4 regions of the Virgibacillus alimentarius genome follow, and region 4 is predicted to be linked to each of the others. Evidence: riboswitches for the same ligand, from Rfam matches in the RefSeq annotation. Region 4 holds a riboswitch; each other region holds the start of a gene.
The links. Region 4 has a riboswitch for thiamine pyrophosphate ahead of tenA (thiaminase II). Riboswitches for the same ligand answer to the same signal wherever they lie in the genome.
Positions count from the first base shown of each region.

Region 1 (5,835 bases), on a different contig from region 4:
TTTGATAGGAAATGGTTTGGTTCATTAATTTACCGTGGTAATTTCCCAAAATGGTAACACGTCCAAAAATGGAACTATGATGAATACATATTTCAACTTCATAAGGTACATAAATTACAATATTACCTATCATATGCCTTATGGAAATGACTGAAGTGTCATCAGGTAAAACAGTACTGCTAAGATCAATGACCCGATCACCAAAGAATCCATGAATATTGATATCTCTCCAAGCAAATGCTTTTTCACTTGTTTCTTTATCACCAAATAACCCAGCATCCAATACTGGTGTGATTTTTATTTCCCTTATATTTTCTTTTGTTTCATCTAATTCAATTATCGGTTCAATCCGCTCTGGTTCATTTTTAGATTTCGCATAATGAATAATCAGTATAATAAGACCAACTACAATTAAAAATCGTATGGCAATTATGTTTAGCACACTAAAAATTAGGGTAATTGTACCAATCCAAAAACAGATTTTCCCCCATAATTGTGTAAATTTTTTCCAACCTATGTATACGAGCGCACCTGAAAATAACGTAGAAAAAATAAACCCTCCATGAAAAAAGGACACTTCAATAACAAACAGAATCATCCCAATAATAATAATCCAATTCAAAGTGTCTGTTGTTAATCGTTTAAACATGTAGGGAACTCCTTTCTGGTTATTTAGCTTGGAATTTAAAAGACGCAGTATGCCTGCGTCTTAGTAGTATACCATGTTTCTAATTTCGTCTGCATGACAAAGACATTGGACTTACTTCGCTGATGCGTTTTCTTGCATTTCCTTCTCAAGTTGTGCAATCTTACGGTCAAACGTGCTTCTATAGTACGAACTATTCACTTTATATTCCAATCCTTCAATGTATTGCTCCATTTCGGCAAAACGTGCGTATGGACGATCCGCTTCCTCACTCACTACAAGATTTATTTGGTGGTTAGCGTGCGCTATATTTTCACGTCCCATTAATTCCATCCGGCGCAAATGCATATCTTTTAATTTATGCTTCATTTCTTCATACTTTTGTTCTAGTATTTCCAGTTGTGTTATTGCTTCTTCCCGGGAGTTTTTCATTCTCTCTGCTCGTCCCTGATATTCTTCATGTTCTTTCATTGCAAAATTGTACATTTCTTCTTCGCTAGCTTTTTCGGCAATATTTGCCTGTTTTAATCGTTTATCAGCGAAATCTTTCGCTTTAAGGTACTCTTTGGAAAATTCACCTTTTAGTCGATACTGGCGTTCAACTAACTTTCTGACCTTTTCTTTTTCCTGTTCACTTTGACGTAAATACTGATTCAACGCCGCAATCGGAATTTTTTGTTCCTTTTGATCCATCATGTGATGTAAATCTGCTGCAATTGAATCTTTTATACGAGTAAATATATTTGTCATTTGAGCACTCCTTTTAATGGTTATGTAACTCTGCCCACTGTCTTTCAAAATTTTTAAATGGGTCATCTGCATCCAAAACTTGTCCAGTCCCTAATTCTTTTTCATCACTTTTCCAGCTTGTAAAGATCACATATAATACATATGCTGCAACAATGCCTAATACTGCATATATATTAGATAAAGCAACTCCAAAAATGACTAATCCAGCAATAACCCAGCCAATCTTTCCTGCTGTAGAATTACTTTTAAGAAATTGTTTAAAAACAATATAAAGCAGCCAAATGCTGACACCTAATAAAACCATTGGTCCAATATTCATTAGCAAAATAAACAAGGCTGCTAATCCTGCGACAAAAAGCAAAAACTTTTTCAACTATTTCGCCTCCTTTTTCTTTACTTGATCTAGTTTATTTGAAAATCATACAAACCGTAATGAGCCGGAGCTATATTTTGTTCTAAGACTTAAGATGTATATTGTTCTATATCCGACGAAAAAATAAAAATCTACTGTCAAAAAATTGTTTATATACTTGACTTTCCTAAAAAATTAGTTATACTATTCTCAAAATGAATATTTAACTAGGGGAGTCCAATGAGCTGGGCTGAGAAAGAAACGCTATGAGGTTTCTTGACTCTTGGGACCTGATCTGGTTCATACCAGCGTAGGAAAGTTAAGCAATTACAGATAATGCCATCGTACATTCAGCCGGGTCCATCCATTTGGAACCGGCTTTTCATTTCTCAAAAAATCTACGCTTGTATATCTAGAATCTCGTCCTTCAAAAACAAAAAAAGGAGAGGTTTTTTTATGTCCAAATCGTCATTGAATGAAAAAAATATCTCGATTATGTCCAGTTTTTCTGGTAGTAAAAAGGTGTATATCCAAGGTTCAAGACCGGATATAAAAGTACCAATGCGAGAAATTGCTTTAAGTCCTACAACTGGTACCTTCGGAGAAGAGAGAAATCCGCCGCTGCGTGTGTACGACACAAGTGGCCCTTACACAGATCAAGATTATGATATCGATATTAGAAAAGGAGTTTCTCCACTTCGCAGTAAATGGATAGATGAACGAGGTGATATCGAAGAATATGAACAAAGAAAAATAAAACCAGAAGACAATGGTTTTAAAATGGAAAATGATCCAAGAGCAGACCGCAATATTTTTCCAAGAATAAATCCAAATGTTTTAAGAGCAAAAAAAGGACAAAATGTCACCCAATTGCATTATGCAAAGAATGGAAAGATAACACCGGAAATGGAGTTTATAGCTATTAGAGAAAATATGGATCCGGCTTTTGTACGTGATGAGGTGGCTAGTGGACGAGCTATTATTCCGTCTAATATAAACCATCCAGAAACAGAACCAATGATCATTGGGCGAAATTTTCATGTAAAAATAAATGCGAATATTGGGAATTCAGCTGTTTCTTCCTCTATCGAACAAGAAGTTGAAAAAATGACATGGGCTACCCGATGGGGTGCTGATACGATCATGGATTTATCTACAGGAAAAAACATTCATACAACCCGGGAGTGGATCATTCGAAATTCACCCGTTCCTGTTGGTACTGTTCCTATTTATCAAGCGTTGGAAAAAGTTAACGGTGTAGCAGAGGACCTTACGTGGGAAATTTACAGAGATACTTTAATTGAACAAGCAGAACAGGGAGTTGATTATTTTACGATTCATGCAGGGGTTTTACTCCGATATATTCCATTAACAGCAAAAAGAAAGACAGGCATTGTTTCTCGGGGCGGATCCATTATGGCTCAATGGTGTCTATACCATCATAAAGAGAGTTTTCTATATACACATTTTGAAGAAATTTGTGAAATTATGAAAACTTACGATGTTGCATTTTCTCTAGGAGATGGCTTACGTCCTGGGTCGATAGCTGATGCAAACGATGAAGCACAATTTGCAGAGCTAGAAACACTGGGGGAATTAACTAAACTAGCATGGAAACACGACGTTCAAGTCATGGTAGAAGGTCCTGGACATGTACCAATGCACTTGATTAAAGAAAATATGGATAAGCAACTTGAAATTTGCCGTGAAGCTCCATTTTATACACTTGGTCCGCTAACAACTGACATTGCACCAGGATATGATCATATTACTTCTGCAATCGGAGCAGCGATGATTGGCTGGTATGGAACAGCTATGCTGTGTTATGTCACACCTAAAGAACATCTGGGGCTTCCTAATAAAGACGATGTTCGTGAAGGTGTTATTACGTATAAAATCGCTGCACATGCAGCAGATTTAGCTAAAGGCCATCCTAATGCACAAAAGCGTGATGATGCCCTTTCAAAAGCGCGTTTTGAATTTCGTTGGAGAGATCAATTTAATCTTTCGTTAGACCCAGAACGTGCAATGGAATATCATGATGAAACACTCCCTGCCGAGAATGCAAAAACAGCTCATTTTTGCTCCATGTGTGGACCAAAATTTTGCAGTATGCGAATTTCTCAAGATATACGCAACTATGCAAAAGAAAATAAATTATTCACTAAAGAAGATATTGAAAAAGGGATGCAAGAAAAAGCTGAAGAATTCAAAAAGTCAGGTGGAACAATTTATCAATAAATACTGGGGGAATGAATGACATGGAAGTGCAACAGATTGAAGAAGAAATTGAGCTTGCATTAAAGCATATTTCCCGTTTAGAAAACCGATTAAAAAACATCCAGAAAAATTGTAATCATCAATTTAAATACCATCCCAACTTTAATAAATGTAAAAAATGCCACAAGGTAGAAGTATTTTATTACTAAAACAAAGATTCTATTGAAGATGGTTATAATAATCCAGTACGCTTTTTATATTTGCCCCGCCAGCACGCTTTCGCTTAATACTCAAAAATAAAACGCAGATACCTGCGTTTTATTTTTGGCATAAACCTTACCATTAAGGTTCTTTATCATTGAATAGCTTTAACGTGAGAGGATATGTTCCTATTATAACGATAATCATAGCAGTCAGAAATATAAAAAATTTTGACCAAGTTAAATCTAATAGTGCGTTAACTGGCAATACAATCAGTAACGGAGCGAGCAAATGGGACTCCTTTTCCTTGATGATGCCGTTTCATGTTGTTTTGACCCACAATATGGACACTTCAGCCGTACTATTGTTTTAATTGTTTGCACCCATGTCCATTTCTTTCCAGAATTTTGACAAACTGGTATGTTAACACACCGCTTTCTATATTTGATTAATTAATAACTTTGTCGGATGTAATCAATTGGCAGATAATTTGGATATAATTCGTTGCCATATTTATCTTTTCCATATAGTTTTAGTGCCGGTAATTTTCCTGATTCCACAACTTTGTCAGAGAGTGTTAACTTAATATCAAAGTCACTCCACCCCTCATCCATTTGCTTAAAATCCAGTTCCGTTTCATCTACCAGGACAGAATCATGTTCCACACGATAAAAAGCTGAAGCATTTTTTGCCTTTATTTTCCCTTCGATCGTTACATTTTTCTGATCTACAATCGTTATGATAACTTCTTTAAAATCAATAGAAGCATTCTGATCTACTTTAGTTGGTTCACTTTGTTCCGCATCAGTTTTATCGGCTTGCTTGTTTTCCTCAGAATCGCTGTTACTACACCCAACCAATAGAAGAATACCTAAAATTATCATGATATACTTTAGTTTCATAGTCATCCACCTCTAATCAACATTCATCTGCTTTAGCAACTCCATTTCATATGTGAGCTTATTTATTATATCCGTGATCCGTGCTCAAAAGATTTAGGAATAGCAATTGTGTAATGGAATGTAAAACAGTATAGTTATTATATTTTGAGCGATCTGAAATTTATTGTAGCATATTTTATAAAACGGAAATATAAAAAAAGGAATTTATTTATATTGTGAGGGATATATTAAAGAAAATCGGCAAACCGTTCTTCTGTAGATTTCATTGTGTAATAAAAGTAAACATCTTTTCTACCCTTTTAGCAGTTTTTTAGTTTTTTACATGTGACGTAAAGCATATAATTTCCTAGCAATAAAGCATATAGTTTCCAACCCTAGAGCCACAAGGCCTTTCACCATTTCATTTAGGTTTTATCTCCAATAAATTAAATTACTTTCCGAATAAAGTCGTGTTTTACTACATATTTAGATTTTTAGGAAGCTTTATGCTTTACATTTTTATTTTAGGAAATTTTATGGTTTATTGTTATTTGATTATGGCTATAAGTATGTACCACTCGTTGCCAACATATTTACCATTGGGATAATATCAAGAAAACAAGGATTGCAACTTTGAGGAACTTGAAAGATAAAAAAATCTAATACATCCGTACCGAAGAATTAGACAAATGATTTTCAACAATCGCGATACTATTAATGAAAGTCTGGGAAAAGATTGCTGCCTTTAGCTTGTTAGATTTGCTCCCCTTCATCTAACCTGTTCT
Region 1 is NZ_JAGIKX010000016.1:10,264-16,098, reverse strand. Features, by position in the region: gene liaF (cell wall-active antibiotics response protein LiaF) at 1-649, opposite strand, end outside; gene J2Z81_RS09290 (PspA/IM30 family protein) at 761-1,396, opposite strand; gene J2Z81_RS09285 (lmo0954 family membrane protein) at 1,410-1,769, opposite strand; TPP riboswitch at 1,968-2,082, shown strand; gene thiC (phosphomethylpyrimidine synthase ThiC) at 2,205-3,989, shown strand; gene J2Z81_RS09275 (serine protease) at 4,010-4,177, shown strand; gene J2Z81_RS09270 (hypothetical protein) at 4,622-5,071, opposite strand.
Region 1: linked by a shared signal. The riboswitch ahead of thiC (phosphomethylpyrimidine synthase ThiC) and the one ahead of tenA (thiaminase II) in region 4 are both predicted to bind thiamine pyrophosphate.

Region 2 (5,835 bases), on a different contig from region 4:
CGGAGCATATTCCGTAAATTGTTTACTTTTTAAATAGATATCAGCTTCTGCTTTGCTCATTACCTGTGCTGCTTCCCTTTCACTCCATTTTGGATCAAAAGGAATTGCGGTCCATCCAAGTGTCACTACCGCAAAGAATACTTCAAGAAATGCCGGCTCGTTTCCGATAAGAACGGCAACTTTTTGAGGCCTTTTCGTATCACCAATATATAATAGGTGTTTTTGTATATGGCATATGGATTGATAAAATGCATCATACGTTATAAAGTTATTTTTGAATATAAGCGCTGCTTTGTCTGGATGCTCTTGTGCGATCTGTTCAATCTGTTTCCCAATTCCCATTTATCCCACCCTTTTTATTGGTTGTTGGTGCTTTTTTGGAGTTATCAGCGGGTATGCTTTGCTGATTTTCCATGTAATATAGCTGGAAACTACAGCTTTCGTTAAGTCACCAGGCAAAAATGCAAGTGCGCTGATAGCTGTTGGCAGCCACGGGAGATTTCCTGCAATGGATAAATAAGTAACGCCACCAGCATAGATTAATAAAATTCCACCTAGTACATTGTACAAGAGTATCTTCCATAATGATAATTTATTCCAACTTTTTTCTACAAGATAACCGATTGTCCATGCAGCTATAGGCCAACTAATAATATATCCTCCGCCAGGGCCAAGCAATGGACCTAATCCGCCCCTTCCACCTGATAAAAGTGGCGTACCAATGGCAACAAGGATGATAAATAAGAGTAAACTTAGACCGCCCCGACGTGCTCCTAAAATCCCTCCGGCTAGCATCACTCCAAGTGTTTGAGCGGTAATCGGTACGGGACTGAACGGAAGTGGTATTGGAGGGAAGAAACCTAATACACCAACAATTGCTGCAAATAAAGAAATGTACATCATATCACGTAACTTCATCATAAAAAACCTCTATTCTCTATCATTCTATTACTAGAATAATATACAGTATAGAGGCTGATTGTCAACATTCATTTTATTTCGTTTACGATAGATTTAAAGCTTCGCTATTCTACAAACAAATCTTCCATCTCTGGTATTTCTTCAATTAATCCTGTTTCCTTCAGCCAATCAGCTGTCTCTTGCCATGCATCTTCACTTTGGCTTCCAAAACCATGTTCAGATTCCATTTTTGGCAGTAAAATTTCCATGCTTTTTGTCTCCACTTCCTCATCCAGCGGGAAATTAGCCTCGTCCTGATTATCTAACAGAATATCCAACGCTTCGTCTGGCTTTTTTTCCATAAAATCATATCCTTTTTCTGCTGCACGCCAAAATGCTTCAATCTTTTTTTGCTCGTCTTCCCATGTTTGGTCACTTGTTACACCTACTAGTTCATAGTAACTTGGGACACCATAATCAACAGGATTATTATATGCGATCCCATGCCCTTTACTTTCAAGCACCGGAACTTCGTGATTAATATAAGCTCCGATCACACCGTCTACTTTGTCAGCAATAAGTGAAGATCCTAATTCAAATTCTACATTGACCATTTCAACTGCTTCTGGATCCCCGCCGTCACTTTTCACCATTGTTTTTAAGATAGCTTCATTTAAAGGAATACCTGGGTAGCCGACTTTTTTGCCTTCAAAATCTTTCGGTGTTTGTACAGGACTATCTTCTTTAAACACAAGATGATTTAGTGGTGAACGAACAACAACACCTGTTGACTTTACTGGGATGTCTTCATTTGCTCTTGCCATAATGACATCCGGCTGATAATAAAATCCGATATCTATTTTTCCGGAAGCCGCTAAATTGAGCGGGTCTGTCGGATTTGCCGGAAATTGAATCGATACGTCGAGCCCTTCTTCTTCAAAATATCCTTTTTCTTTTGCTACATATAAAAAGCTATGTACAGCATTCGGATACCAATCAAGCATAACGTCCAGTTCCTTTAATTCATCTGCTTTTCCTGTTGCTTCTTTATCCCCACATGCCGTAAGAGTAGCTCCTAGAGCTATAGATATAAATAATACCAATGCTTTTTTCAATGTTATTTCCTCCATTTTAATGCCTTTTTTTCGAACATAATTACAATTAAAAAGAAAATAATTCCTAATAATGATAGGATGACAATCGGTGCAAACACACCCGCACCGTCAAACTGCGTCATCATTCTTCTGCTGAAGTAGCCAAGTCCTTCTTGGGCGCCCAGCCATTCACCAATAGCAGCGCCGATTACACTGAGCGGTACAGCCACTTTCATGCCAGAAAAAAAGTAAGGGATAGCAGAAGGAACATCTAATTTGAAAAATATATCCTTTTTGCTTGCCCCCATGGTTAACAGCAATTCCTTTAGCTCTTTACTGCTGGAACGCAGCCCGTCGTATGTGCTAACCGTTATCGGAAAAAATGTGATTAAAATTGTCACAACGACTTTACTCCATATCGAATACCCGAACCACAGTACAAAAATTGGAGCAAGTGCGATGATTGGAATTGTTTGTGATGTAATAATAATCGGATAAAATGTTTTTTCCATTACGCTGCTTTGCGTCATCGTAATCGCTAGAGCAATTCCAAGCACAATGGAAATGGCAAGCCCAATCACAATAATCAGTAATGTGGACGTGAGATGTTCTTTCAAGAGCAATCCTTTTAAGTCCCAAAGTTTGAGTCCAATTCCTGAAGGAGCTGGTAAAATAAATTCCGTATTAACAATCCTTGCCCCAACCTCCCAAACGATGACGAAAACAGCAATTAATAAAATCGAGGGGAGATAATTTCTCATAGGCTAATCCTCTCTCGAAGTTGTTCAATTAGCTGCTCCTTCATTTTTGTTACTTCCGGAGCATGAAGACCACTTAAGGTTCGTGGGCGATTCATTGGGACAACTGCTTCTTTGAGCTGTTTTACGGGCCTCTCTGTTAAAATAAAAATACGATCAGATAAAAATAATGCCTCATTTACATCATGGGTAATAAATAAAATGGTTTGGCCTCTTTTCTCCCACTGCGCAAGCAACCACTCCTGCATCGACAGTTTTGTCATCGCATCCAGTGCACTAAACGGCTCGTCCAGCAGCAAGATATTGGAACCGCTTAAGACAGCTCTTAAAAAAGATACGCGCTGTTTCATTCCACCGGATAAGTCGCTTGGATAGTTCTGCTCATACCCACTTAGCCCAAATTCTTTCAATCCTTTCACAACCTGCTGATGTGCATCCTGCTTGCTAACACCTTTTATCTCGAGCGGCAATACAGCATTCTCATAGATAGTGCGCCATGGCATGAGTAAATCTTGCTGGGGCATGTAACCAACACTGCCTAGTCGATTTGGCCGCTGCTCCCCGTTTATATGGATCGATCCACTCACAGGCTGCTCTAGGCCAGTAATCAGACGGAACAACGTTGATTTACCTGAACCACTCGCACCAATAATACTGATAAACTCCCCGTCAAAAACCCGGAAGTGAAGTGAATCAAGCAGATCTATTGACTTGTCCGTTTCCTGATATTGAAAAGACACATCTTTAAATTCGAGTACGGCTTTGCTCATCTGATTTCCCTCACATTCTGAAGGCTATTTTTACATCGAGCTTGCATTTTCTGCTGATGGATCATGGTTGGCTGACACTCCTTGTTTTGTTTTAGCTGTATGTGTCCATTCATAAATAAATTTAATCATTATTTTTGTGTAGTCTATCAATTGTGAAATGGAAAGCTGTTCATTAACACTATGTGCATTGAATGTATCACCAGGACCATAAATAGCTGTTGGAATACCTGCATCTCCAAGCCAGCCACCATCTGTTACAGATTGAGAAACACCTTTAATGACTTCTGCACCTGTAACATGTTGATGTGAATTTGCCAAAAGGTTCACTGCTTCGTGATTCTCATCCACTTCCAAAGAAGGGAAAATTTCGCCGCGATCTTCAATCATAGACGTTCCTCCCCATGTAAAAAGAGGGGGATTTTCCTTTAGCCATGGGTCTGCTGCAGCGACGTTTAGGATGTGCTCTTCTACTTCTTTAGCCACCGTTTCATGTGTTTCATTTGGATAATAATGAACTGTAATCCATAGGCGGCATTCATCTGCAATAAATGCTGCGTGTCGCCCCCCTTCAATTACAGCGGGATTAATCGTATTTGTTCCAGGCGGATAACCAGGGTAACTTTTCGTCACAGCCCAGTGGCGCTCCAGGTCCTCCAGACCATTTAAAATTTTCACCATTTTATTAATGGCACTTGCTGCGAATAAATTTCCACCTGCATGGACCATATTTCTTCTGGTCGCATCATGATACGTATTCTCACTTTTAATCGTAATCCACCCTGTTATCACACCGCCTTGACCATGAATCTCTAAATCACTCGTATCCACAACAACGGCAAAGTCCGCCTCATAACCCCGCTTGCAGCATTCCAGTGTACCTGCTTCTCCAACTTCTTCACCGATTACCGATTGAAAAGTCAGATCTCCCGGCAGTTCAACGCCGGCTTCAAAAAGCAGTTGAATCGCAAATAAAGCTCCAGCAAGCCCACCTTTCATATCTGCTGCTCCGCGTCCAATGATCACGTCATCTCTCACAACCGGGATAAACGGATCAACTTCCCATTGTTCATCCTCTCCAATTTCTGCAACATCAACATGACCATTAATCATTAGGCTCTGATAAGCATCCGATTCTTTTCCTTTTAATACTCCGACAACATTCGGGTCATTCGGATATACATCCCACGTGTCAATATCAAAACCTTTGTTTTTTAAAAATGATGCAATATATGCTTGTACCTCTTCCGTGTTTCGTGCTGGTGGTGCAGGTGTCCTAAAACGAATTAATGTTTTTAATAAATCAAGCAGTTCTTCTTGCCTCTCATCTACCTGCTTCATAATCGATTGGATATCTTTTTCCATTTGATAATCCTCCATTTCCATTAAAAAAAGCCCTTTCACGAAGAAAGTGGCTTTAGCATGTATCGTACGTCAAATATCTGTATTGTTGCCAATACAAAAATATACAAAATACCACACCGCTTCCTTCCGCTAGTACTAACTAGTTCAAGTTCAAGGGTCAAGACTGTTTGCGTCTTTCTCAGCTTCATAAAGCTCCCCTAGAGGTGATCATTTTAAATCGATTATTTTATTTTGAATTCATTAACAATTATACATGGATTGCAAGATTAAACAAGGGAAAAATTTTTTAACCTATTATTTTTTATGAAGTGTACCATACTAAATATAAAGGAGGCATTTTCATTGGCAAAAGATAAAACGAAAACAAAAAACAAAAGCAAAGAAGAGTTAAATGCAATGAAAACAAAAGATGAGAAGAAATACAGCAAATCAAATCGACCTTCGACTTAAATTCAGGGAGGACTTGCTTTAACGCAAGTCCTTTATTTCCTAAAACAAACCTAATTCTCCTATGCGTTTGGCAGCTACCTCTAATCTTTCTTCTGAATCAAGCAGTCCAACCCGTACATATCCCTCACCTGTACATCCGAATCCATTTCCAGGAGCCACAGCAACATGGGCTTTCTCAAGCAGTAAATCAGCAAATTCCTGTGAAGTATACCCACTTGGAACCGGAAGCCAGGCAAAGAATGTCCCCTTTGGCATATCCACTTTCCAGCCAATTTCCTTCACTGCTTTGATAAAACGATTGCGCCGGCGCTCATAAGTTTGAACCAGTTCTCTTACAGCAGTCTGATCTCCAAGAAGTGCCTGGGCCGCCGCATACTGAATGGCGCCGAATAAACTTACATACAAGTGATCCTGGATTAAATCAATGCTTTCGATTACAGATGGATTGCCTACTGCAAAAGCGACGCGCCATCCTGCCATATTATATGTTTTTGACATCGT
Region 2 is NZ_JAGIKX010000027.1:25,114-30,948, forward strand. Features, by position in the region: gene J2Z81_RS12215 (AMP-binding protein) at 1-342, opposite strand, end outside; gene J2Z81_RS12220 (biotin transporter BioY) at 343-921, opposite strand; gene J2Z81_RS12225 (ABC transporter substrate-binding protein) at 1,026-2,015, opposite strand; gene J2Z81_RS12230 (ABC transporter permease) at 2,018-2,755, opposite strand; gene J2Z81_RS12235 (ABC transporter ATP-binding protein) at 2,752-3,522, opposite strand; gene J2Z81_RS12240 (acetylornithine deacetylase) at 3,553-4,884, opposite strand; TPP riboswitch at 4,989-5,093, opposite strand; gene J2Z81_RS12245 (pyridoxal phosphate-dependent aminotransferase) at 5,374-5,835, opposite strand, start outside.
Region 2: linked by a shared signal. The riboswitch ahead of J2Z81_RS12240 (acetylornithine deacetylase) and the one ahead of tenA (thiaminase II) in region 4 are both predicted to bind thiamine pyrophosphate.

Region 3 (5,835 bases), on a different contig from region 4:
CATTACAGGTAAAGGAATTCGGTTCTCTAACCGGCTATCCTTTAGAGCTGTTTTTGCTTCGTTGTAGCCGGTTATAAACCATCCGCGGTATTTTCGTTTAGCGTTCCAATACACCGGATGTATGGACTGTATATGGCTGTAGGTCGGATAAGGATTGTTGATAAATTGATGCGTATTTAGAGGGAAAGAAATTAGATCTTCCCTCGTTAAATGATTGGGGCTTGACATGAAAATCCTCCATTCATTGATTTAAATAATTTTCAATCATCCGTTCTGTTGCATTTGATGAATAAGTGAAGCGGTGTCAATATTGTCTTTTATAATTTGTTTAAAATCTTGTGCATCAACTACTTGCATTTTTGGTAAAATACCCAGGATTGGTACTTTACAAAAAGATTCGATTAAATTTGGATTTGTTTTTTCAGCGAGATTAGGTGGATCGTCTATTCCATTTATGATGATGCCAGCAATGTTCAGTTTCATTTCTTTAGCGTATTGTACTGTTAAAAATGTATGATTGAAAGTACCAAGGTCTGAACGGGCAACGATTATGATTGGAAGTTGTAATTCTTGAATTAAATGGCTGACTAAAAAATCTTCACCCAATGGTACAGATATACCACCGGCACCTTCAACTATGAAATAATCATGCTTTTTTTGGATCTTTTTCCAGTGTGCTACGACATCCTCTAAATAAATGCTTCGTCCTTCTAACTTAGCAGCTACATAGGGCGCTAATGGCTCTTTAAATTGAAAGGGCGTGATCGATGCATTCGACAGTTTGGTCTGTGCCATTTCCTTAAGAAGACTTGTGTCACTATTAGGATGATACCGCGAAGCACCACTTAACAAGGGTTTGTATACACCTATATCCATATTTTTTTCCTTGAATATAGCTGCAAGACCAGATGAAATTAATGTTTTTCCGACATCCGTATCAGTACCTGTTATGAAAAATCCTTTCATATGATATTCAACTCTTTTCCTATTTCTTTAAATGATAGTAACAACTTTTTGATGTTTTCTTCCGTATGTTCTGTCGTGATCGTTAGTCGGATTCTACTTTGTCCATATGGTACACTTGGCGGGCGAATAGCAGGGGCATAAATGCCTCTTTCATAAAGTTTATCAGCAAATAGCACTGCTTTTTCGGCACTCCCAATCAATACCGGTATAATAGGTGTTTCTCCCCCTCTTACTTCATATCCCATTTCTGTAAGTGTTGTTTTTACCGTCTTTATTTTTTTTAGCAAAAGGGAGCGTTGTTTTTTATCTTCTTCTATCCTATTTATTGCTGTATAGGATGCTGCACAAATGGCAGGGGCAATTGCCGTTTGAAAAATAAAACTCCTTGCGTGGTTTAGTAAAAAATCGATGGATGTTTTTGAACCTGTAACAAAGCCACCTTCCGTTCCTATTGCTTTACTCATGGTACCAATGACGATATCAGGTTCAACGTCAAAATATTCATTGGTTCCCCGTCCATTTTTACCAAGGACTCCTGTCGCATGTGCATCATCTACAATGACAAAGGTGTCATAACGATTTGCTAGTGCAACAATTTTATCTAATGGTGCTATGTTCCCGTCCATGCTAAATACACCATCTGTGATAATAAATCGTCTTTTATAGTTAGATGTCCTTTTCAATTTATTTTCAAGATCCATCATGTCAACATGTTTATAAATCACTGTGTCAGCTTTTGATAAACGGCATCCATCAATAATACTGGCATGGTTCAGCTGATCACTTAAAATAATATCGCCTTCTTCAGGCACGGTTGATAAGACACCGATGTTCGCTAAATAACCACTTGAGAAAAGAAGCGTAGATTCTGTTTTCTTAAATGTAGTGATACGATTTTCGAGCTTGTGATGCCAATACGAATGACCTGTTGTTAATTGTGAACCACTACTTCCTACTCCAAATTCAATTAAAGCGATTTTGGCAGCATCAATTAATTCTTTTTTATTAGCCATTCCTAAGTAATTGTTTGATGAGAACACAAGCACATCTTTTTGGTTTACCAGCATTTGAGGGCGAGGTCCATGATGCATGATTCGCAACTGTCGATATAAACCAGCATTTTTTGTCTTTTCGAGACGTTGGGTGAGCCATTGATCAAGCGTCAATTGTAGCTGCTCCTTGTGTTACTTCAACAATCGCGTTCTTCATGATTTTCACCATTTCAGTTAATTCATCACTACTGCTTGCAAATGGCGGCATAAAAACGATGACATCTCCCATCGGTCTTGTTATCATTCCTAATTCCCTCATTTTTAGTGAAACATGATAGCCTACTCGACTATTGAAAGGGAACGGTTCCTTTGTTTTTTTGTTTTTAACTAATTCTATCCCACATATTAATCCAAGTTGTCTTATTTCACCTACATGGGGAAGTAGTTCTAGGTCATACAGTAATGTTTTCACTTCTTCTGCTTTTTCGTTTACACGATCGATGATTTTTTCTGATTCAAATAACCGCAAATTTTCAATCGCTACTGCACACCCAAGTTGATTTCCGGTATAAGAATGTCCATGGAAAAGTGTTTTTAGCTTTTCATAATCATCGTAAAAAGCGTTATATATATCCTCTGTTGTAAATGTTGCAGATATTGGTAAATAACCTCCTGTAATTCCCTTACCGACTGTCATTAGATCAGGCTGGATTCCCTCATGTTCACAAGCAAACATTTTACCGGTACGGCCAAAGCCAGTCGCAACTTCATCCACGATCATAAGTACATCGTACTTTGTACAAAGCTCTCTCACCCCCGATAAAAATCCATCAGGCATAACAATCATACCTGCGGCTCCTTGAACCATAGCCTCAATTGTTAATCCTGCTATATCTTGATGATTTTCAATAAGTAATTGCTCGAGAATATTTAAACATTCATCGCGGCATTGGTCTGGATTTTCACTGTTGGACCGATATACATTTGGGATAGGTGCTTTAAAACTATCAAACATTAAAGGACCGTATACTTGGTGGAAAAGCTCTACTGACCCTACACTTACAGCACCTATGGTGTCACCGTGATAGCCATTGTTCATTGATATAAACTTTCTTTTCTTTTGGTATCCTTCATTTTTCCAATATTGGTATGCCATTTTAAGTGCAATTTCAATAGCTTCTGCACCGCTGTCTGAATAAAATACGCGTGTTAATTGTTCTGGAGTAATCTCAATTAATTTCTCAGCTAGTTCTGTTGCAGGTACATTTGTCATCCCAAGCAATGTGGAATGCGCAATTTTATTTAATTGCTTTTTTATTGCATCATCTAATTCTTTTTTACGGTGACCGTGAACATTAAGCCAGACAGATGAAAAACCATCATAATATTCTTTCCCATCGATATCCTTTAATTTAACTCCATTTCCACTCTCAATAATGAGGGGATCCTTTTCATAATCTTTCATTTGCGTAAAAGGTAACCATAAATGTTCCTTACTTTTTTCCAGTAATGTTTTTGTCATTATTTATCCCTCCAAGAAATTAAAATTGGTTGCTTTTGCAAGTAATGAATATAAGAATTTGTATATTTTGTTCCATCAATAAAGAAAATTCTGCATCCTTGCTCATCACCAGGAGACTTCATTTTCGTAATTCGCTGATAACCTAATCTTTTACTGGCTACGTAACCAGTTATATAGCCGGGATCATCTGACCAACATAATTCTGCAATGGCTAAAGGGTGATCATTCACTTTCGTAGCAAGAACGAGTGCTTCTTTTAGTCTTGGATTTGTTGGGAGGTTATAAAATGCAGCCCATCTTTCAAAATCTGATTGCAACCAGTCCATCCTAGATACACGTATTCCACGTTCGTTTGAGTTATCAACCCGTTCACCTGATTGGTAATCAATTAAAATGGCTCCTCTTAATTCAGATTGATCTATTAAATGTTGATATCCCTTTGCAATAGCTTTTTCTGAAACCCCAGATTGAACGAGAAACTTTAATGCCAATTCCCTTCCTGTTTTATCCGAATTCACTGAATTATTAGAGACGAATAAAGGATTGATTTTTTTAATGGGATCATTTAATACATCAAATTGTATCTGCATAAAATCAGGATCTCCCCTTGAATGAGATAAGGCTTTATCCAACAGTGTATTTACCGTATCTTTTATTTTATCGTATGTACACAGAGCTTCGCCTCCGGAAATATGTTTTTCATCTTGCTCTGAGGATGCATATTTTGAAGCTCTCATCCTGATGCTGAAGTATTTTTCGCTTGTGTAAATAAGCATTACACCTCCTTCTATTGTTAACTTTAAAAAAATAAGGTTTACAATAGTAGAATAAAGCGTAACAATTATCCTGTCAATAGAAATTTTCTTATATAAAGCGAAAACGTTTGTAATTGACACATAATTAAAACATGTTAGACTAATAGTAGACATTAAAAATTAAAACTAGATATTGAGTATAAACACTGGGGGTGCCTTTTAAAAAGGCTGAGATCAAAGTGATTACTTTGGGACTCTTTGAACCTGATCTGGTTGAAGCCAGCGTAGGGAAGTAACGTGTTGAGGATTACATCGAATGTTATACATATGTTTAGTATGTGTAATTATTTGTTATGTTAAAAATCTGAAACCACTTCCTTATGCGCTGTGCGTAACGGAAGTGGTTTTTTGTTTATATAAAAGTCATTTCCGTTGATAAGACAAAAGTTTACGATTCCAGAACGGGAGGTGATTCCATTCACTAAACAATTACATCTTATCTCAACAGGACAACAATCTGCTGAAACTTTTACTGGCATTCTACAAACGATTCATGAATATGTTGATAGGGTCCATATACGTGAAAAAAATTGGACTGCAAAGGAAATAGTGGATGTTGTCCAAACATTAATAGATAAAGGAGTTCCGCAAGAAAAGATCATTATTAATGACCGTATTGATATTGCATACATCATGCAAACAATTGGTGTGCAGCTCACACATCATAGCGCAGATATTGCTTTGGTAAAAGGAGCGTTTCCATCATTGCAAATTGGTTGTTCAACTCATTCAGTGGAGCAAGCAATATTAGCGGAGGAAAAAGGTGCAAATTACTTGTTTTATGGTCATATTTTTAATACACAATCAAAACCTGGTATACCTCCTAGAGGACTTGAAAAATTACAAGAAATTACAAGTACCGTCAAGGTGCCAGTCATAGCTATTGGTGGTATTACTCCTGAAAATACGGGAGAAGTAATTAAAGCAGGTGCTAGAGGGATTGCAGTTCTATCAGGGGTTTTACTCGCAAAGAATCCTATACAAGCTACATTAGCATATAGAAAAAGTTTAGAGAAGGCGAAGTGAATGATGAAAAAACATTATGATGTGATTGTCGTTGGAGGCGGAGTTATTGGGAGTTCCATTGCTTACCAATTAAGTAAGCGAGGAAGAAACGTGCTGCTGCTGGAGAAAAATAAGCTAGCCAGCAAAGCATCAAGTGCTGCAGCGGGAATGCTGGGTGCGCAATCAGAATTGGAAAAAGATAGCCCATTATTCCGCTTAGCTAGAAAAAGCAGGGGAATGTTTCCAAAACTTGCAGAGGAATTAAAAGAATTGACAGGAATAGATATTCAACTCGTACAAAATGGGATATTTAAAATAGCGAAAACGGATGCAGAAGCTGCTTCACTAGCATCCATCATATCCATTCAGAAAAAGCTAGGTGAAAGTGCATCTTGGATAGCTCCAAACGAATTAAGAGAGTGGGAACCTTCCCTTTCTGAGTATATAAAAGGGGCTATGTATATCCCAAACGATGGAAATGTTTCCCCACCAAATCTATCTAGAGCATTAGCTCATGCTGCTATAGGTCTGGGAG
Region 3 is NZ_JAGIKX010000003.1:142,147-147,981, forward strand. Features, by position in the region: partial or broken gene J2Z81_RS03890 (cytochrome P450) at 1-228, opposite strand, end outside; gene bioD (dethiobiotin synthase) at 265-966, opposite strand; gene bioF (8-amino-7-oxononanoate synthase) at 963-2,132, opposite strand; gene bioA (adenosylmethionine--8-amino-7-oxononanoate transaminase) at 2,122-3,480, opposite strand; gene bioW (6-carboxyhexanoate--CoA ligase) at 3,480-4,256, opposite strand; TPP riboswitch at 4,434-4,543, shown strand; gene tenI (thiazole tautomerase TenI) at 4,668-5,321, shown strand; gene thiO (glycine oxidase ThiO) at 5,322-5,835, shown strand, end outside.
Region 3: linked by a shared signal. The riboswitch ahead of tenI (thiazole tautomerase TenI) and the one ahead of tenA (thiaminase II) in region 4 are both predicted to bind thiamine pyrophosphate.

Region 4 (5,835 bases):
TGTAAAATCATTTTCAAATTGCCGTACAACCATTCCAACATTTATATCCTCTGGAGGTTCAGCTAAGCGGATTCCCCCATTTCTCCCTCTTATTGTTTCAATATAACCAAGCTTATTTAGTTCAAACACAATCTTACCTAAATGATGTTGAGAAATAAAAAAGATTTCGGATATTTCCTTAATGCTTGCTAATTTCCCTTCTGGTTTCATTGCAGTGAAAATCAGTACACGAAGTGCATAGTCTGTATATTTTTTTAATTGCATCTATATTTACCTCCTTTTTAATTATTTATTTATCTATCTTCACAATATTGTAACAGAATTTTCCTTTTAGCTATTGAATAGGATATATTTACATTATACAATAAAGATGTATTTGAAATACATGTTTATTTAACCGGTTAAGAAGTATAATCTATTATTTACAAAGGGAGTGCTTTACTTTGGTAACAAAAACAACAGTTGAGTTGGACGAACGTACTAAAGACATTATAAAAGCGACTGTACCTGTACTACAAGAACGTGGAGATGAAATAACCAAACGTTTCTATCAGTTCATGCTAAGTGAGCATCCGGAATTAAAAAATATTTTCAATCAAACCAATCAAAGAAAAGGCGATCAATCGCATGCTCTTGCTAATACGGTTTATGCTGCTGCAGCAAACATTGATCAATTAGAAAACATAATGCCTGTTGTCACACAAGTTGCCCATAAACATCGAAGCCTGAACATAAAGCCTCATCACTATCCTATCGTCGGAAAATATCTATTATTAGGCATGAAAGATGTGCTTGGTGATGCAGCAACAGATGAAGTTATTAATGCTTGGGAGAAAGCATACGGCGTCATTGCTGATGTATTTATTGATGTAGAAAGAAAAATGTATGAAGAACTTGAAAATACGGATGGCGGTTGGGTGGACTTCCGCGATTTTAAAGTAGTTAAAAAAGTTGTTGAAAGCGATGTAATTACTTCCTTTTATTTAGACGCAGCAGACGGCAAACCATTCCCTGCCCACCAAGCTGGACAATATATTACAGTGAAAGCAGATATAGAAGGAGAACCTTATACACACTTACGCCAGTACACATTGTCTTGTGCACCAGGGGAAAGATTTTACCGAATCAGTGTAAAGCGTGAGGATGCGATAGGAGATAATCCAGCAGGTATTGTCTCCAACTATTTACATGCTAACCTGGAAGAAGGCAGTATTTTACCTATTAGTGCACCATCTGGTGATTTTATCCTTGATCAAAAAGATGATAGACCACTAGTCTTAATCAGTGGCGGTGTTGGGCTGACACCAATGATGAGTATGTTAGAAACTGTGATCAAGGTACAGCCAGAACGTGAAGTACTGTTCATCCATGCGGCACAATCCGGTAAGGTCCATGCAATGAAAGATAGAGTTAAGGAAATAACAAAGGCACATAAACAAGTAAAAGCTTATACAATCTATGATCATCCAACACTGGAAGATGAAGGACAATATGATAAACTTGGCTACATTGACCAAGAGTGGCTGGAATCTGTCATACCTACATCAAATGCAGCATTTTACTTCTGTGGACCAAAAGGATTTATGCGTGCTATGTATCAACATTTAACAAACCTTGATGTAGCAGATGAAGATATTCGTTATGAGGTATTTGGTCCAGCAACAGCAATTACAGCATAATTAAAAAAATACAAGACACGTGAGTCAAGTGTACTGAACCCATAAAGTTAAACTTAAATTTTAAGCTGCTAATTGGCTGGTTTGTTTCCGGTATTCAACCGGACTCATTCCAGTCAATTTTGCTTTTATTCTCTTATGATTATAATAGTAAATATACTTGTCAATACTGTATTTTCGTGACTTACGTGTGAATTTGGTGCATGCAAATCCAAGTTTATTCATGATGCGTAAAACTTTCTTGTGATTGACAATATATTCACGGTTTCTCAGCTCGATATTAATTCTTCGGTAACCATAGTTACCGTTGTGTTCTTCAAATATATCCTGAATTACTTTTTCAATTTCTTTATCTGGGTTAGTTTCATTGAATCTTTTCTGCCAATACATATAAGTAGCCTTTGGAAATTTTGTCGCTTCAAGGATTACTGCTAGTCAGAATTTTCCTAGTAGTTCGTGGATGATTCTAGATTCTGTTTTCGCAGTCGGCTCGGAATATTTTTCCCTGAAGCTCGGAGCTTTTTTAAGTAAGCATTCTCCACACGCAGTGGTTCGCTTAGCTGGAATACCAAATTTATTGGCTAACAATTTGTATCCACCTTCACCTGCTAAATACGCTTTTACAACTGCCAGTTTAAATGCTAAATCATACTTAGCCATATAAAACACCCCTAAAATTAGACTTTTGGTCTAACTCTAGGGGTGCACATCAAAGAACGTGTCTTGTATTTTTTCATTCTAAAACCTATTTTTCTAATGTTGAAGTATCACCTGTTGGTAATCCGAGCTCCCGTGATTTTAGAAGACGACGCATAATCTTACCGCTTCGGGTCTTAGGTATAGCATCTGTCACTTCTAATTCACGTGGCGCTGCATGGGCACTTAAACCTGTTTTTACAAATTGGCGAATATCCTCCAATAATTCGGATGCATCTTCATATCCCTCGTTTAGGGAAATAAAGGCTTTAATGATTTCGCCGCGTTCAGGATGTGGCTTACCAATCACACCAGCTTCAGCCACAGCTGGATGTTCGAGCAATTTACTTTCTACTTCGAATGGCCCAACTCGTTCACCAGATGTGTTAATGACATCATCTAATCGGCCCTGGAACCAAAAATATCCGTCTTCATCGCGATAGGCACTATCACCAGAGAGGTACCAGCCATTAACAAAATAGCTCTCAAATTTACCAGGGTTATTCCAGATTTTACGCATCATTGCAGGCCAACCTTCTTTAATAGCCAGGTTACCCATTTGGTTTGGCGGTAGTTCATTTCCTTCATTATCAACGATAGATGCTTCAATACCTGGAATTGGTTTTCCCATGGAACCAGGACGTATTTCTTGAGAAGGGAAATTCACAATAATATGTGCTCCAGTCTCTGTCATCCACCATGTATCATGAATTCGGTGGTTAAGCGCTTCCAATCCCCAAGTGATTACTTCCGGATTTAATGGCTCACCCACACTCATTACATGACGTAAGGATGATAAATCAAATCGTTTTACAACATCTTCTCCTGCACTAACTAACTTTCGTAATGCTGTTGGTGCTGTATACCATACGGATACATTGTATTTTTCGATTGTATCGTACCAAGCTTCTGGTGAAAATCGTCCACCACGGACAACATTTGAAACTCCTTTTAACCATGGGCCAAAAATTCCGTATGATGTTCCAGTGACCCATCCTGGATCTGCCGTACACCAGTATACATCATCATCTTTTAGATCAAGTACCCATTCTGCTGTAATATATTGTTGAATCATTATATTATGAACATGATAAACGCCTTTTGGTTTTCCAGTTGAACCAGAGGTATAATGAATGAGCATTCCATCTTCTAAGTCCACCCATTCTATATCAAAATCACTTGATGCACTTTCCATTTCTTCTTTATAATCAATATACTTATCCGCTGTTTCATTATGATTTTCGATAAGAATGATCTTTTTTAGTTCCGGAAGATCCTTTTGCGGAACACGCTCCAAGAGATCTGGAGTGGTTATTAAAACTTTTGCTTCACTATCCTGCAAGCGATCGCGAACAGCTTGCTCCATAAATGCTTCAAATAGTGGTCCAGCAATCGCACCGGTTTTTATAATTCCAAAAAATGATATATAAAATTCAGGACTCCTTGGTAGAAATAGAAAAACACGATCACCTTTTTGAACATCATGCTTTTTTAATACATTTGCAAACTGATTGCTTTTTTTACTGATTTGTTCAAAGGTTAATTGTTCTTCTCTATCAGGAGATGAATAATATAAAGCAACTTTATCTTTTAATTTTGGATTTTGTGCATGTCGGTCAACAGCTTCATATGCTATATTCACCTTTCCAGTCTCATTCCAGCTGAAATGCTTTTTCGCATCCTCCCATGAGAATGTTTCTCGCATTTTATCATAATCTTGTAAATTATACTTCCCTTTCTGAGCGGGTATACGTTGCATGTCCATGTTATCACCTCATGTTGTTTAGTTTGGAATTCTATTAATTTTTAAAAATTGTGTAATTACACTTTATTGTAACAATTTTGTCTATATATTTATTTTAGAACATTTTGTGACATTTTTAAAGTAATTTTGCTTAGATTGCCTATAAAAATTTTCTTATACCTCTATGAAGCTATCTTGCTTTATACAATCAGATATGATTTAATGGCATTAATAGTTAAATAACTTAATATTTTTTCATTTCACTAGGGGAGCAATTTAATTGCTGAGAGAGGAAGCTTGACCCTTTGAACCTGATCTAGTTTGCACTAGCGTAGGGAAGTGGAACATGCGATATTTGTATGCGCATAACCCATTCTTCCTACCAATGAAAGAATGGGTTTTTCGTTTCCTCTTAATCATTTTAGGAGGTCGATCGATTTAACAGTTTGGTCTTTGTTTCTAGTAAATACAGGAAAAAGGAGATATATAAAATGGAAAATTTATTCACAGACAGGTTATGGAACAAAGTAGAACCTATTTGGAAGTCTTATTTAGAACATCCTTTTGTAAAAGGACTTGGAGAAGGCTGGCTAGATCAAGAAAAATTTAAGCATTGGATGAAACAGGATTACATTTATCTTATTGAGTATTCACGTCTATTTGCTTTAGGAAGTGCGAAAGCTACAGATTTAGATACCATGACTACTTTTGCAAATCTGCTTCACGGAACATTAGATATGGAAATGGATCTTCACCGTAAATATGCAAGTAAGTTCGGCATATCCAATGAAGAATTAGAAAACACAGAAGCAGCTGCTACTACAACCGCGTATACAAGCTATATGCTAAATGTTTCGCAGCGTGGAGGCATTGAAAATGTTGTCGCCTCTGTACTTGCATGCGCTTGGAGTTATAATTACATTGGCAAGTCACTGGCGAAGGTGCCTGGTGCTTTAGAACATGAATTTTACGGAAACTGGGTACAAATGTATTCATCTGATGAATTCACAGCGTTAGCAAATGATTGTATTGATTTAATCAATACAATCGCTAAAGGTAAACCTGAGCATGAACTTGCTTTTATTGAAGAAATTGTTGTAAAAACAAGCTATTTTGAGTATATGTTCTGGGATATGGCAGAGAACAAGGAAATGTGGCCAGTAGAAGTCCGTGCTAGCGTTTAATAATAGATAAAGGTTGTCTCATTAGGTTATTACAACCTAATTTGAGACAACCTTTTTGTTTTAGGATGATTTAGCTAATTTACTTTCTTTTCGTTTTTCATTTTCAGAAATGACATATGCACAAGCTGCATCTCCGGTAATATTGAGTGAAGTCCGAAGCATATCTAAAAGACGATCAACCCCTACTATAAGTGCGACACCTTCAACTGGAAGACCAATTTGATTCAAGACCATAGCCAGCATAATTAACCCGACACTTGGTACACCAGCAGTTCCAATACTTGCCAGTGTAGCTGTCAGAACCACCATTAACATATCGTTTAGTCCGAGAGGGATTGCATAGACTTGGGATATAAACACCGTTGCTACGGCTTGCATAATTGCAGTCCCATCCATATTAATCGTAGCTCCAAGCGGTTGCACAAAACTACTAATAGACTTTTTAATACCTAGTTTTTCCTGGGCAATTTTCATCGAAACTGGTAATGCTGCACTTGAGCTAGATGTACTAAATCCAACAGACATAGCAGGAAAA
Region 4 is NZ_JAGIKX010000005.1:47,933-53,767, reverse strand. Features, by position in the region: gene J2Z81_RS05180 (Rrf2 family transcriptional regulator) at 1-264, opposite strand, end outside; gene hmpA (NO-inducible flavohemoprotein) at 444-1,679, shown strand; gene J2Z81_RS16175 (IS3 family transposase) at 1,740-1,904, opposite strand; partial or broken gene J2Z81_RS16170 (IS3 family transposase) at 1,887-2,066, opposite strand; gene J2Z81_RS05165 (hypothetical protein) at 2,112-2,336, opposite strand; gene acsA (acetate--CoA ligase) at 2,422-4,137, opposite strand; TPP riboswitch at 4,372-4,471, shown strand; gene tenA (thiaminase II) at 4,608-5,300, shown strand; gene J2Z81_RS05150 (dicarboxylate/amino acid:cation symporter) at 5,361-5,835, opposite strand, start outside.